Regions from separate parts of the Micromonospora salmantinae genome, predicted to be linked through region 1. Evidence: riboswitches for the same ligand, from Rfam matches in the RefSeq annotation. Region 1 holds a riboswitch; each other region holds the start of a gene.
What was found. A riboswitch is a leader RNA that binds a small molecule or an ion and turns the genes downstream of it on or off. The one in region 1 is predicted to bind cobalamin.

Region 1 (3,271 bases):
GCTCGCGGCGCGCCCAGTCGGAGCTGCCAGCGCGTGCCCTGACTGGTGAGCCGAACGACGGCCAGGGGCTCCACGTCCACCTGCCGGTACGTCGCCGTCGGAAGACCGAGGGCGTGCACCACCGCGACCCGGATCACCAGTGGGTGGGTGACCGCTATGACGCGTCCACCGGCTCGGTGCTGCTCGTCCAGCCAGCTGCCGACCCGATCCCGCACGGCCGTGACGGACTCACCGCCGTGCGGCGCGGAGCCCGGTGCGGACAACCAGTCGTGCAGCGCCTGCGGCTGCGATCCAGCGATCTCCTCAAGCGTCCGTCCGGCCCAGTCCCCGTAGTCACAGTCGGCCAACGCGGTCTCGATCGTCGGCAGCAGGCCGAAGGCGTCGGCGGTCTGTCGGGCGGCCAGCGCGGGGCTGGACAGGCAGGTGGCGTTGACGCCGAGGGGCCCGCGCCGGTCCGCACCCGCGCGGGCCTGGGCGAGTGCGGCACGCAGGCCACCCTCGTCCAGGCCGTCGTCGGCGCCGCCGAAGCGGGCCCGGCGCAGCGCGGCGGTGTGACCGTGGGCGACCAGCTGAAGGCTGGTGCCGGTCACGTGCTCGGCAGTGCGGTGCCGGCCCGGCGACGCTGCTCGCGGTGCATCAGGGCCGCGAACAGCAGGCCGATGCCGGTCCAGAGCACGACCTGGGTGCCGAGCGAGGCCAGTCGGAAACTCCACAGCAGGGTCGCCGGGAAGTCCGCCGGAACCTCCTGGAAGGACGGCATCACCACGTACGACACACCCGTGACCAGCAGGAACCCGCCCACGGCTGCGGCGGCGCGCAGCCACGTCGGCGCCTGGGCGCCGACTGACCGGTAGCCCAGCGAGCCGGCCCACACGGCCACCAGCCCGAGCACCACCATCAACAGGTAGGTGACGGTCCGTTGGTTGATGGTGGCCGGGTCGCCGACCGCCGGTGGGTTCGCCGGGTACTTGAGGAACGGCACGATCACCGCGCCGAGCAGCGCGGCGCCGGCCAGCAGCAGACCCGACCGCCCGTCGTCGTCGCCGCGCCGCCGCCGGGACAGCAGGACGTACGCCGTGGCCAGGAGGCCACCCATCGCGGCACCGAACAGGCCGGTGGCCAGGAACAGACCGCCGCGCTGACCCGTCCGGCTGACCAGGGCGTCCTCGTGATCGTGCGCACCAGTGGCGGGCTCGGCGTGCGTCGCCGCCTCCTCGATGGCGATGGCCGCCTCGACGTGCGGTTCGCCTGCGACGTACGCGAACGCCCCGGCGAGCAGGCCGGCGAGCAGGCCGGCCAGCAGCCCGCGAACGAGGACGGCGACGAACGGGGGAGTGGTGGTGGTGTTCAGTGGCACGGGACACCCAGCAGGTGCCTGCCGTCGTGCATCAGCTCGTGCAGGTACATCCCACTGCGCGACACCGCCCCCTGGTCGAAGGCGACGAGGTACGCCAGCAGCGTGAGCACGGCAACGGTCGCCAGAGCCGTCCACAGCAGACGGGCACTGCCGGCGGGGTGCACCACCGGCTGGCTGGAAGCGGAGCTAGACATGAATACACGAACCTCCCCAGGGATGACGCGTCCCCATCGCAAGGCTGCGGACGACCGAGCGTCCTGGCTCGCGGCCCCCAGTTGTGGTTGGGGAACCGCTCACAGTGGCGCGACCGCGCCGGATTCACACCGGCTTCCCTCGCGTCGCCGCAGATAGTGCGGTCGACGGTATCGGTGCCGCCTCAGGCGGTCAACCCGGACCCCGCGCCCCGAACGCGTCCGGATACCGGTACGTCAACGAGGCGGACCAGCCGCAGGCGCCAGTGGATTCGTCAGACCAAAAGGCGACACTGCCGGAGGCCGGTCATGGCGCGCGTTCCGGGACTCGACAACAGACTGTTACCGCTAACATGGTCAACCTGGCAGATCGACTCTGTGGCTCCGGGTTGACCCGGAGGGCTCGATCAGCGGCTGGGCGGGGTGTGCGGTGGACGAGAACGCGCCAGGGTGGGTCCGGTGACGACCGGTGAGGTAGCGCGACGACCGGGCATCGTCGACGCGCACCATCACCTCTGGGTCCGGGCGCGGCACCCACAGCCCTGGATCGATCCGCACACCATGGCCGCGATCGACGACGACTTCACGCCGCTCGAGCTCGCTCCGGCGACCCGGGCCGCCGGGGTCACCCAGACCGTTGTCGTCCAGTCCGTCGCCGTTCGGTCGGAGACGCCCGAACTGCTCGGCATCGCGGCCGACGACCCGCTCGTCGGCGGGGTCGTCGGCTGGGTCGACCTCACCGCCGCCGATGTCGACCGCCGCCTCGCCCGACTACGCAGGGCCCGTGGCGGCGAACGGCTGGTCGGCATCCGCCACCTGGTCCAGTCCGAACCCGACCCGACCTATCTCGACCGCCCCGACGTGCGGCACGGCATCGCCGCGGTCGGTGCCGCCGGCCTCGCCTTCGACCTCCTGGTGCGCCATCGTCAGCTGCCGGCGGCCGCCCGGCTCGTCCGCGACCTGCCCCAGGTGCGGTTCGTCCTGGACCACCTCGGCAAGCCCCCGCTCGGGCGCGCCGATTTCGGTGACTGGCAGCGCGACCTGCGGGCACTCGCGGCCGAGCCCAACACGACGGCGAAACTCTCCGGCCTGGTGACCGAGGTGGACGGCGGGTCCTGGACGACGGCCGACCTGCGGCCCGCGGTGGAGCACGCCCTCGACGTGTTCGGGCCGGACCGGCTGATGTTCGGCTCGGACTGGCCGGTGTGCCTGCTCGCCACGTCGTACACCCGCTGGGTCACCGTCCTCGGTGACCTGCTGGACCCGCTGTCCGACGACGAGCGGGCCGCGATCTGGCGCCGGACCGCCGGCCGGGTCTACCGGCTGGCCCCGTTCTGAGGCGGCAGCGCCTTTCGGCCTGGGGACATAGCATGTTATCGATAACATGCTAGCGGCGGCAGTCGATGTCGATTTGGTCAGACGTATGCCTTCGGTGGCGCAGGTAACGATGGCAAAACATGCTCGCAAGACCTTGGCAACATACGTGAATGCGTGGCAAGGTAACGCCTGATCGCGGGAAACATCCGACCTATCTCCGACGAGTGTGCGGGCACCTAGCCGCACCGCCGTCCGAGCGGGGTCGGTCGCTCACAGGCGTTCGGCTCGTCGGCGGGTCCCCGTCGGACGCCGGCGCCGCGCTTGGGGAGGTCAGGTCCGACGATGAGTAGCGCCGAGGCAACCGCCGGCACGCAGCGCGGCGAACTCAGCGACTGGTTCCGGGAAC
Region 2 (3,271 bases), on a different contig from region 1:
CGGGTACACCAGCGGCAGGTCGCCCAGGACCGCGTCGGGCGCGCAGTCCGCGGCCAGGCCGAGGCCCTTGCCGGGCAGCCACTCCAGGGTGCCGTGCTTGCCCAGGTGCACCACGGCGTCCGCGCCGAAGCCGCCGTCCGCGGCGGGCGCTGTCAACCAGCGGTACGCGGCCAGGTAGTGGTGGCTGGGCGGCAGGTCCGGGTCGTGGTAGATGGCGATCGGGTTCTCCCCGAAGCCGCGGGGCGGCTGGATCAGCAGCACCACGTTGCCGAAGCGCAGCCCGGCGAGCACGATGTCGCCGCCCTCGGTGTACAGCTCGCCCGGCGGCTCACCCCAGTGCTCCCGCATCCGCTCGCGCAGCTCGGCCGGGACCTGGTCGAACCAACGTCGGTACGTCGGCCCGGGTATCCGGGCCTCGGCGGCGGCCAACTGCTCCGGGGTGAGCCACTCCACGTCGTGACCACCGGCGGCGATCAGCGAGTGGATCAGCGCGTCGCCGTCGTCGGGCGGTGGCGCGTCACCCAGGTCGTAGCCGGCCCCGGCCAGCGCGGCGAACAGCCGGACCGCCGAGGCCGGGGTGTCCAACCCGACGGCGTTACCGACCCGCGAGTGCTTGGTGGGGTAGGAGCTGAGCACCACGGCGACCCGCTTGTCGGCGTGCGGCACGTACCGCAGCCGGGCGTGGCGCACCGCGATCCCGGCGACCCGGGCGGCCCGCTCAGGATCGGCGGCGTAGACCGAGAGCCCGTCGGCGTCGATCTGCTTGAACGAGAACGGCACCGACACGATCCGGCCGTCGAACTCGGGGATGGCCACCTGCATGGCGGCGTCCAGCGGGGACAGGCCGGCGTCGCTGTCGGCCCACTGCGCGCGGGTGCTGGTGAGGCAGAGCGCCTGGATGACCGGCACGTCCAGGGCGGCCAGGGCCCCGACGTCCCAGGCGTCCTCGTCGCCGCCACCGGAGGCGTCCGCGGCGACCGCACCGCCGGCCGCCAGCACCGTGACCAGCAGCGCGTCACAGCGGGCGAAGAGCCCGAGTGGGCCGGCGCCCGCGGTCAGCCCGCGCAGCGAGCCGCAGAAGATCGGCAGCGGGTTGCCGCCGGCTTTGTGGACCGCGTCCGCGAGCACGTCGACGAAGTCGGTGTTGCCGGCGAGGGCGTGCGCCCGGTAGAAGACGATCCCCACAGTGGGCCGATTCGGGTCGGCGGGGTGTTCGCCGTGCACGCCGTACGCCGGGGTGGGCGTGGGTGCGGCGAACCCCTCGCCGGTGAGCAGCACCGTGTCGGAGAGGAACCGGGCCAGCTGCCCCAGGTTGTCCGGGCCGCCCTCCACCAGGTACGCCAGCGACTGGGTGACGACCCCGGACGGCACTGTGGAGGTGGCCATCAGCTCCGCGTCGGGCAGCGCCTCACCGCCGAGCACTACCGTCGGCACGCCGGTGGCGAGCACCGCGGCGAGACCGTCCGGCCACGCCTGCCGACCGCCGAGCAGGCGTACGGCGACGAGGGCGACCCCGTCGAGCAGGGCGGGCACCTCCTCGGCGGTGACTCGGGCGGGGTTGGCCAACCGGTAGTCGGCACCGCTGGCGCGGGCGGCCAGCAGGTCGGTGTCGGCGGTGGACAGCAGCAGGATGCGCACGGCAGGCTCCGGAAAGTGACGCCCTGGGCCCTCACGGGGGGCGACCGGGGCGATGCGGGTGGGTACGGCGTCAGCCGGTACGACGGCCCGAGCGAACGGCGCCCCGACGCATGCGTCGGGGCCGGTCAGCGCCGGGCGATCAGCTCAGCGGTGCCGGTGGCCGGTGTCCTTGGAATGCACTGCCTGCAGCGCGATACGACGATAATCGTCGATGAATGAGACGCCGTGCGTCATCGGGTCCTCCTCGGGTGTCCACGCCCTGGGGTACGTCCCGACGGCCGAAGTATCCTGGCTTCCGGATCGACGCTCTCCCCCGGCCTTCCAACCGCAGACACACGGCCGTGACTCACGAGGGGGGATCGCTCCCCGGTGACAGTGGCGGGACCGCGTCGGATTCGCACCGACTTCCTTCACTGCCGTCAGGCCGCGAATGCTGCCACACCGCCGCGCCGCCGGTCAACGCCGGTCCGGCCCCGCCAGACGGGCGGCACTTATCGAGCTTCAACGATTGGTGCGGGCGCGGCTCCGCGCGACGCAATGCCCCAGATCAATGCCTGACGTCCTTTGCTCTGCTTACCTATGCGCACCGGGCACGGAGGGTCACCGGTGCAGATAGGCAAGCAGAGCAAAGGATGGCCGGACGAGCTCTGACCTGCGCCGACCCTCCGGCAGGGCGGTGCCGGCCGACACCCTCACGTAGGATCGGCGAACGCCACACCAGTGTCCGCGATCAATCTCGGAGGTCGATCACCATGATCGCCCCGCAGTTCCACCACCTTGCGGGCCGGGTCTGGCTCTGTCCGGGCGATCCCGACCCGGAGGCGGTCCAGGCCGGCGTCGCCGTCGTCGTCGACGAACGCGGCAGTGTGATGATCGACGCCGGGCAGAGCCCCGCGCACGCCCGCGCGATCCAGGCCGCGCTGGTCGCCGCCGGGCTTCCGGAGCCGCGCTGGCTGGTCTACACCCATCATCACTGGGACCACGTGTGGGGCGCCTGCGCCTGGCCCGGGGTGGAGATCGTCGGGCACGAGACAGCGGTGTCGCTGCTGCGCGCCGAGGCCGCCCGGCCGTGGAGCCACCGCTACCTGCAAGAGCAGGTACGTGCCGATCCCCGCCTGCGCCCGAGCTTTCAAGCCCGCGCACGCGCGATGGCGTCCTGGGAAGACTTCGCCATCCTGCCGCCAACTCGGACTTTCGCCGACGTGGACGAGCTGCCGGTCGGGGTTCGGCTACGCCACGTCGGCGGCGGGCACGCACCGGATTCGGCAGTGGTGCTGGTGCCCGACTCGGGGGTGATGCTGCTGGGCGACTGCTTCTACCCGCCGCCGGCGCACCTGCGCCGGCCGGAGGACGGCCTCGACGTCGACCTGGTCCGGCGACTGCTCGACAGCACCTACCACTGGTACGTCTCGAGCCACGCCGAGCCGATGACGCGTGAGCAGGTCGGCTCAACCCTCGATGCTGCCTGACCCAGCCTCAGCGGGCGTGGCGTTCCGGGTGGGCCCGGCTCCAGGTCCGCATCCGTTCCGGGTAGCCGGTGCGCGCCGCCTCGTACAGCGGCACCGCGTGCTTGCGGGCGATGGCCCCGGCCGCGCGGGGCGTTCCGGTACGGCGGCGGATCCACTCGCCGTCG
Region 3 (3,271 bases), on a different contig from region 1:
TCCCGACGATGCGGAACCGGTAGTCGGCGCGTACACCAGGGGGTTGGGACCGCTCCAGCGGCTGCAGGGTGTACCCACCGGCGCTGACCGTCGTCCCGGTCGCCAGCGTCGCGCCCGGCGCGTCGTCACCCCGATGCGTGTGCGGCCCCGTACCAGCCGGGTGTTGGTGCCCGTCGGTCGCGGAGCCCACCTGCCCCGAGTCGGACGCTCCACCGGCCGACGGTCGTGCGTTGCCGGTCGCCGGACTCTCGTCGGCGGTGCCGATACGGGCCAGCCCGAACCCGGCCAACAGGGCCACCACCAGCCCGCCGACGAACAGCGCCAGGTGGGTGTTGCTCAGCCGGGACCCAGGCGTCGCGGCGGCGAGGTCCGTGTCGGGCCGTGGCCCGGGGTCGACCGTCGGCTCGCCGTCCGTGTTGGCGAGGGCCTCGGTCACCTGATCGGTAGGCGTCGGCTCGACGGTGACGCCCGTGCGGGCCGTGACGACCGTGTCGCCCTTGCGCGCCGCCGGCACGGTGGCGGGCCGCTGCCTGTCGCTCGCGGTACGCGCGACGACGCCGGTCGCCGCGCCGGCCCTGCCCCCGCCGACCTTGCCAGCGCCGACCTTGCCCCCGACGGTCTTGTCCCCGGCAGCCTTGCCGCCGACGGTCTTGTCCCCGGCAGCCTTGCCGCCGACGGTCTTGCCAGTGCCGGCCCTGTTCGTGGCACGGGCGCCACCGCCGCGTCGACCGGAGGTCGCCGCCGAGGTACGGCCCCGGCCGGTGGGTGTGCCGGCGGATCGGCGACGCCAGACGACGAACCCGGCCACCGCCCCGACCGCCGCGACCGCCGCCGCCCAGCCGGCCCAGGCCGGTGCCCCGGGACCGCTCTCCTCGGTCGACCCGGTCGACGGGGCCGCCGCAGCCGGCGGGGTCGACGGATCGTCCGCGGTGGTCGGCACCGCCGAGGCCTGCCCGGACGTGTTGTGCTGCTCGGTGGCGGCCACCAGCGCCGGGTCCGGTTGGGTCGATGGCGGGCTCCACCCCTTCGGCGCTGCCGTCACCCGCCCGTCGTAGCGGAAGGTCAGGGTGCCCCGCACGGTGTCGCCGTCCGAGGCGACCGACAGGTAGCTCACCGAGTACTGGCCCTTTGCGGGCAGGTGGGCGACGGACACCACCGCGGGGAACCCCGTCGTGTACTCCCGTGGCTCGAACTGCCCGTTGACCAGGAAGTACTCCCGCACCGGCTTTTCCAGCGGCTTCGGCTCCCCCTGCGACCAGCCGTTGTCGACACGGGCGCCGCCCGGGGCGGTGATAGTGAAGAACGCGTTGGCGGCGGCCTTCTCGGTGAAGTACAGCCGCACCTCCGTCAACGGCTCGCGCACGGTGGCGCCGCTCGCCGGTGTGGACGTGGCGAGGGTCCCGTGCGCCGCGGCGGGCTGGGCGGACGCGAGGAGGGCGACAGCCGAGGCGAGGAGGAACGCGAGGAGGCCCGAGACCACCCGCCCGCAAGTCTGGGGGAGACGACGCATCTGGATATCCTCACCCTCGCGAGACTTTTTTCAATAGGTGGCGATCTTCTTCCTCGGACGACAAAAGTTGACGATGAGGCCGTCCGCCGCCGCGGCAGGACGCCCTCGTGGACAGATCCCCTGGCCAGCTATGCTGCCGACGGCGCTGGTTCGCCCCGTCGTGACCGGCTGGGCGTCGTAAGAGGGAACCGGTGGAAATCCGGGGCTGCCCCGCAGCGGTGAGTGGGAACGACCGCCGTCATCAGCACTGGGCCAACGGCCTGGGAAGCGACGGCCAGTAGGGGACCGGCGCGACCGGTCAGGCCCGCGAGTCCGAAGACCTGCCGGCGCCGCGTACACAACCGTGTGCGCTGCCGTCGGCCTCGCGGGTGGGCTGAGCGGGTGACGGGCCGTGCGTGTGGTGCACGGCCAGGTCCTCGCCAGTGTGTGTCCGCGACCCGGCGGTGTGGTTTCCCGACCAGCACCACACCAACCTGATGGGTACGGTGCACGGCGGCCGGATCCTCAACCTCATCGACTCCGTCGCCGGTGTGGTCGCCGCCCGACACTCCGACGGGCCGGCGGTGACCGCCGCCATCGACGAGACGGCGTTCCTCCGCGCGGTGCGGGTCGGCGACGTCGTGCACGTCGACGCCCGGATCACCTGGGCCGGCCGCAGCGCGATGGAGGTGGCCGTCAAGGTGACCGCCGACCGGTGGGACCGGGCGGTGCCTCCCACCGACGTGGCAACCGCCCACCTGGTCATGGTCGCCATCGACGACGACGGCCAGCCTCGTACCGTGCCGCCGCTGCTACCGGAGACCGACGGGGACCGCCGACGGTACCGGGAGGCGGAGATCCGCCGGAAGCACCGACTGGCGTTGCGACGCGCGCTACTCGATGGTGCCGAAGACGACTGACCCACACTCGGTCCGCCCGTCGCGGCGCCGGCGCGGTCCGAGGAACCCGCCCCGCCGCCGACCCGGTCGGATAGCGTCCACGTGAAGCCTCGATCACGGAGAGTATGGATGGTTATGCGCGCCGCGTTGTTGCGGGAGTTCGACGCTCCGCTGACGGTCGAGGAGATCGATCAACCCGCCCCCGAGCGCGGGCAGGTGCTGGTGCGGATCGTCGCCAGCGGGGTCAACCCGCTCGACACGAAGATCCAGGCAGGAAAGGCCGCGCACGCGCGTGTCGAGCTGCCCGCGGTGCTCGGCCTGGACCTTGCCGGCGTCGTCGCGGCGGTCGGCGCGGACGTGGCCGGCTTCGAGCCGGGAGACGAGGTGTATGGGCTGTGCGGGGGCGTCGGCGACCTACAGGGCTCGCTGGCCGAGTACGCCGCCGTGGACGCTCGACTGCTGGCCCACAAGCCGAGGAGCCTCTCGATGCGGGAGGCCGCCGCGTTGCCCCTGGCGGCGGTCACCTCCTGGGAGGGGCTGGTCGACCGGGCCGGAGTCCGCGCCGGGCAGAAGGTCCTGGTGCACGGAGGCGCCGGAGGTGTCGGGTACGTGGGTGTGCAACTTGCCCAGGCGCGAGGCGCCGAGGCGTACGCCACGGGCGGGCCGGCGAGCCTGCGGGTGATCGAGAGTCTGGGTGCCGTGCCGATCGACTACACAGCGAGCAAGGTCGAGGAGTACGTCGAGAGGTACACCGGCGGCGAGGGATTCGACATCGTCGTCGACAACGTCGGCGGCGCGACGCTCGACGCCTCGTTCGCGGCGGTACGCACCTACCACGGGCACGTCGTCAGCGCACTGGGCTGGGGCTCACACTCGCTCGCCC

Region 2: it holds a riboswitch for cobalamin, as region 1 does, so the genes downstream of both, cobN (cobaltochelatase subunit CobN) here and PSH03_RS14535 (CbtB domain-containing protein) in region 1, are expected to answer to the same signal.
Region 3: it holds a riboswitch for cobalamin, as region 1 does, so the genes downstream of both, PSH03_RS19245 (acyl-CoA thioesterase) here and PSH03_RS14535 (CbtB domain-containing protein) in region 1, are expected to answer to the same signal.

What each region holds. Positions count from the first base shown of each region.
Region 1 covers NZ_JAKKFG010000015.1:60,318-63,588, reverse strand. The annotation lists gene PSH03_RS14545 (histidine phosphatase family protein) at 1-590, opposite strand, end outside; gene PSH03_RS14540 (CbtA family protein) at 587-1,357, opposite strand; gene PSH03_RS14535 (CbtB domain-containing protein) at 1,348-1,551, opposite strand; cobalamin riboswitch at 1,586-1,742, opposite strand; gene PSH03_RS14530 (amidohydrolase family protein) at 2,008-2,886, shown strand; gene PSH03_RS14525 (ABC transporter permease) at 3,208-3,271, shown strand, end outside.
Region 2 covers NZ_JAKKFG010000029.1:477-3,747, reverse strand. The annotation lists gene cobN (cobaltochelatase subunit CobN) at 1-1,638, opposite strand, end outside; cobalamin riboswitch at 1,898-2,074, opposite strand; gene PSH03_RS21460 (MBL fold metallo-hydrolase) at 2,391-3,107, shown strand; gene PSH03_RS21455 (hypothetical protein) at 3,115-3,271, opposite strand, start outside.
Region 3 covers NZ_JAKKFG010000023.1:193,844-197,114, forward strand. The annotation lists gene PSH03_RS19240 (copper resistance CopC family protein) at 1-1,510, opposite strand, end outside; cobalamin riboswitch at 1,640-1,852, shown strand; gene PSH03_RS19245 (acyl-CoA thioesterase) at 1,933-2,409, shown strand; gene PSH03_RS19250 (zinc-dependent alcohol dehydrogenase family protein) at 2,518-3,271, shown strand, end outside.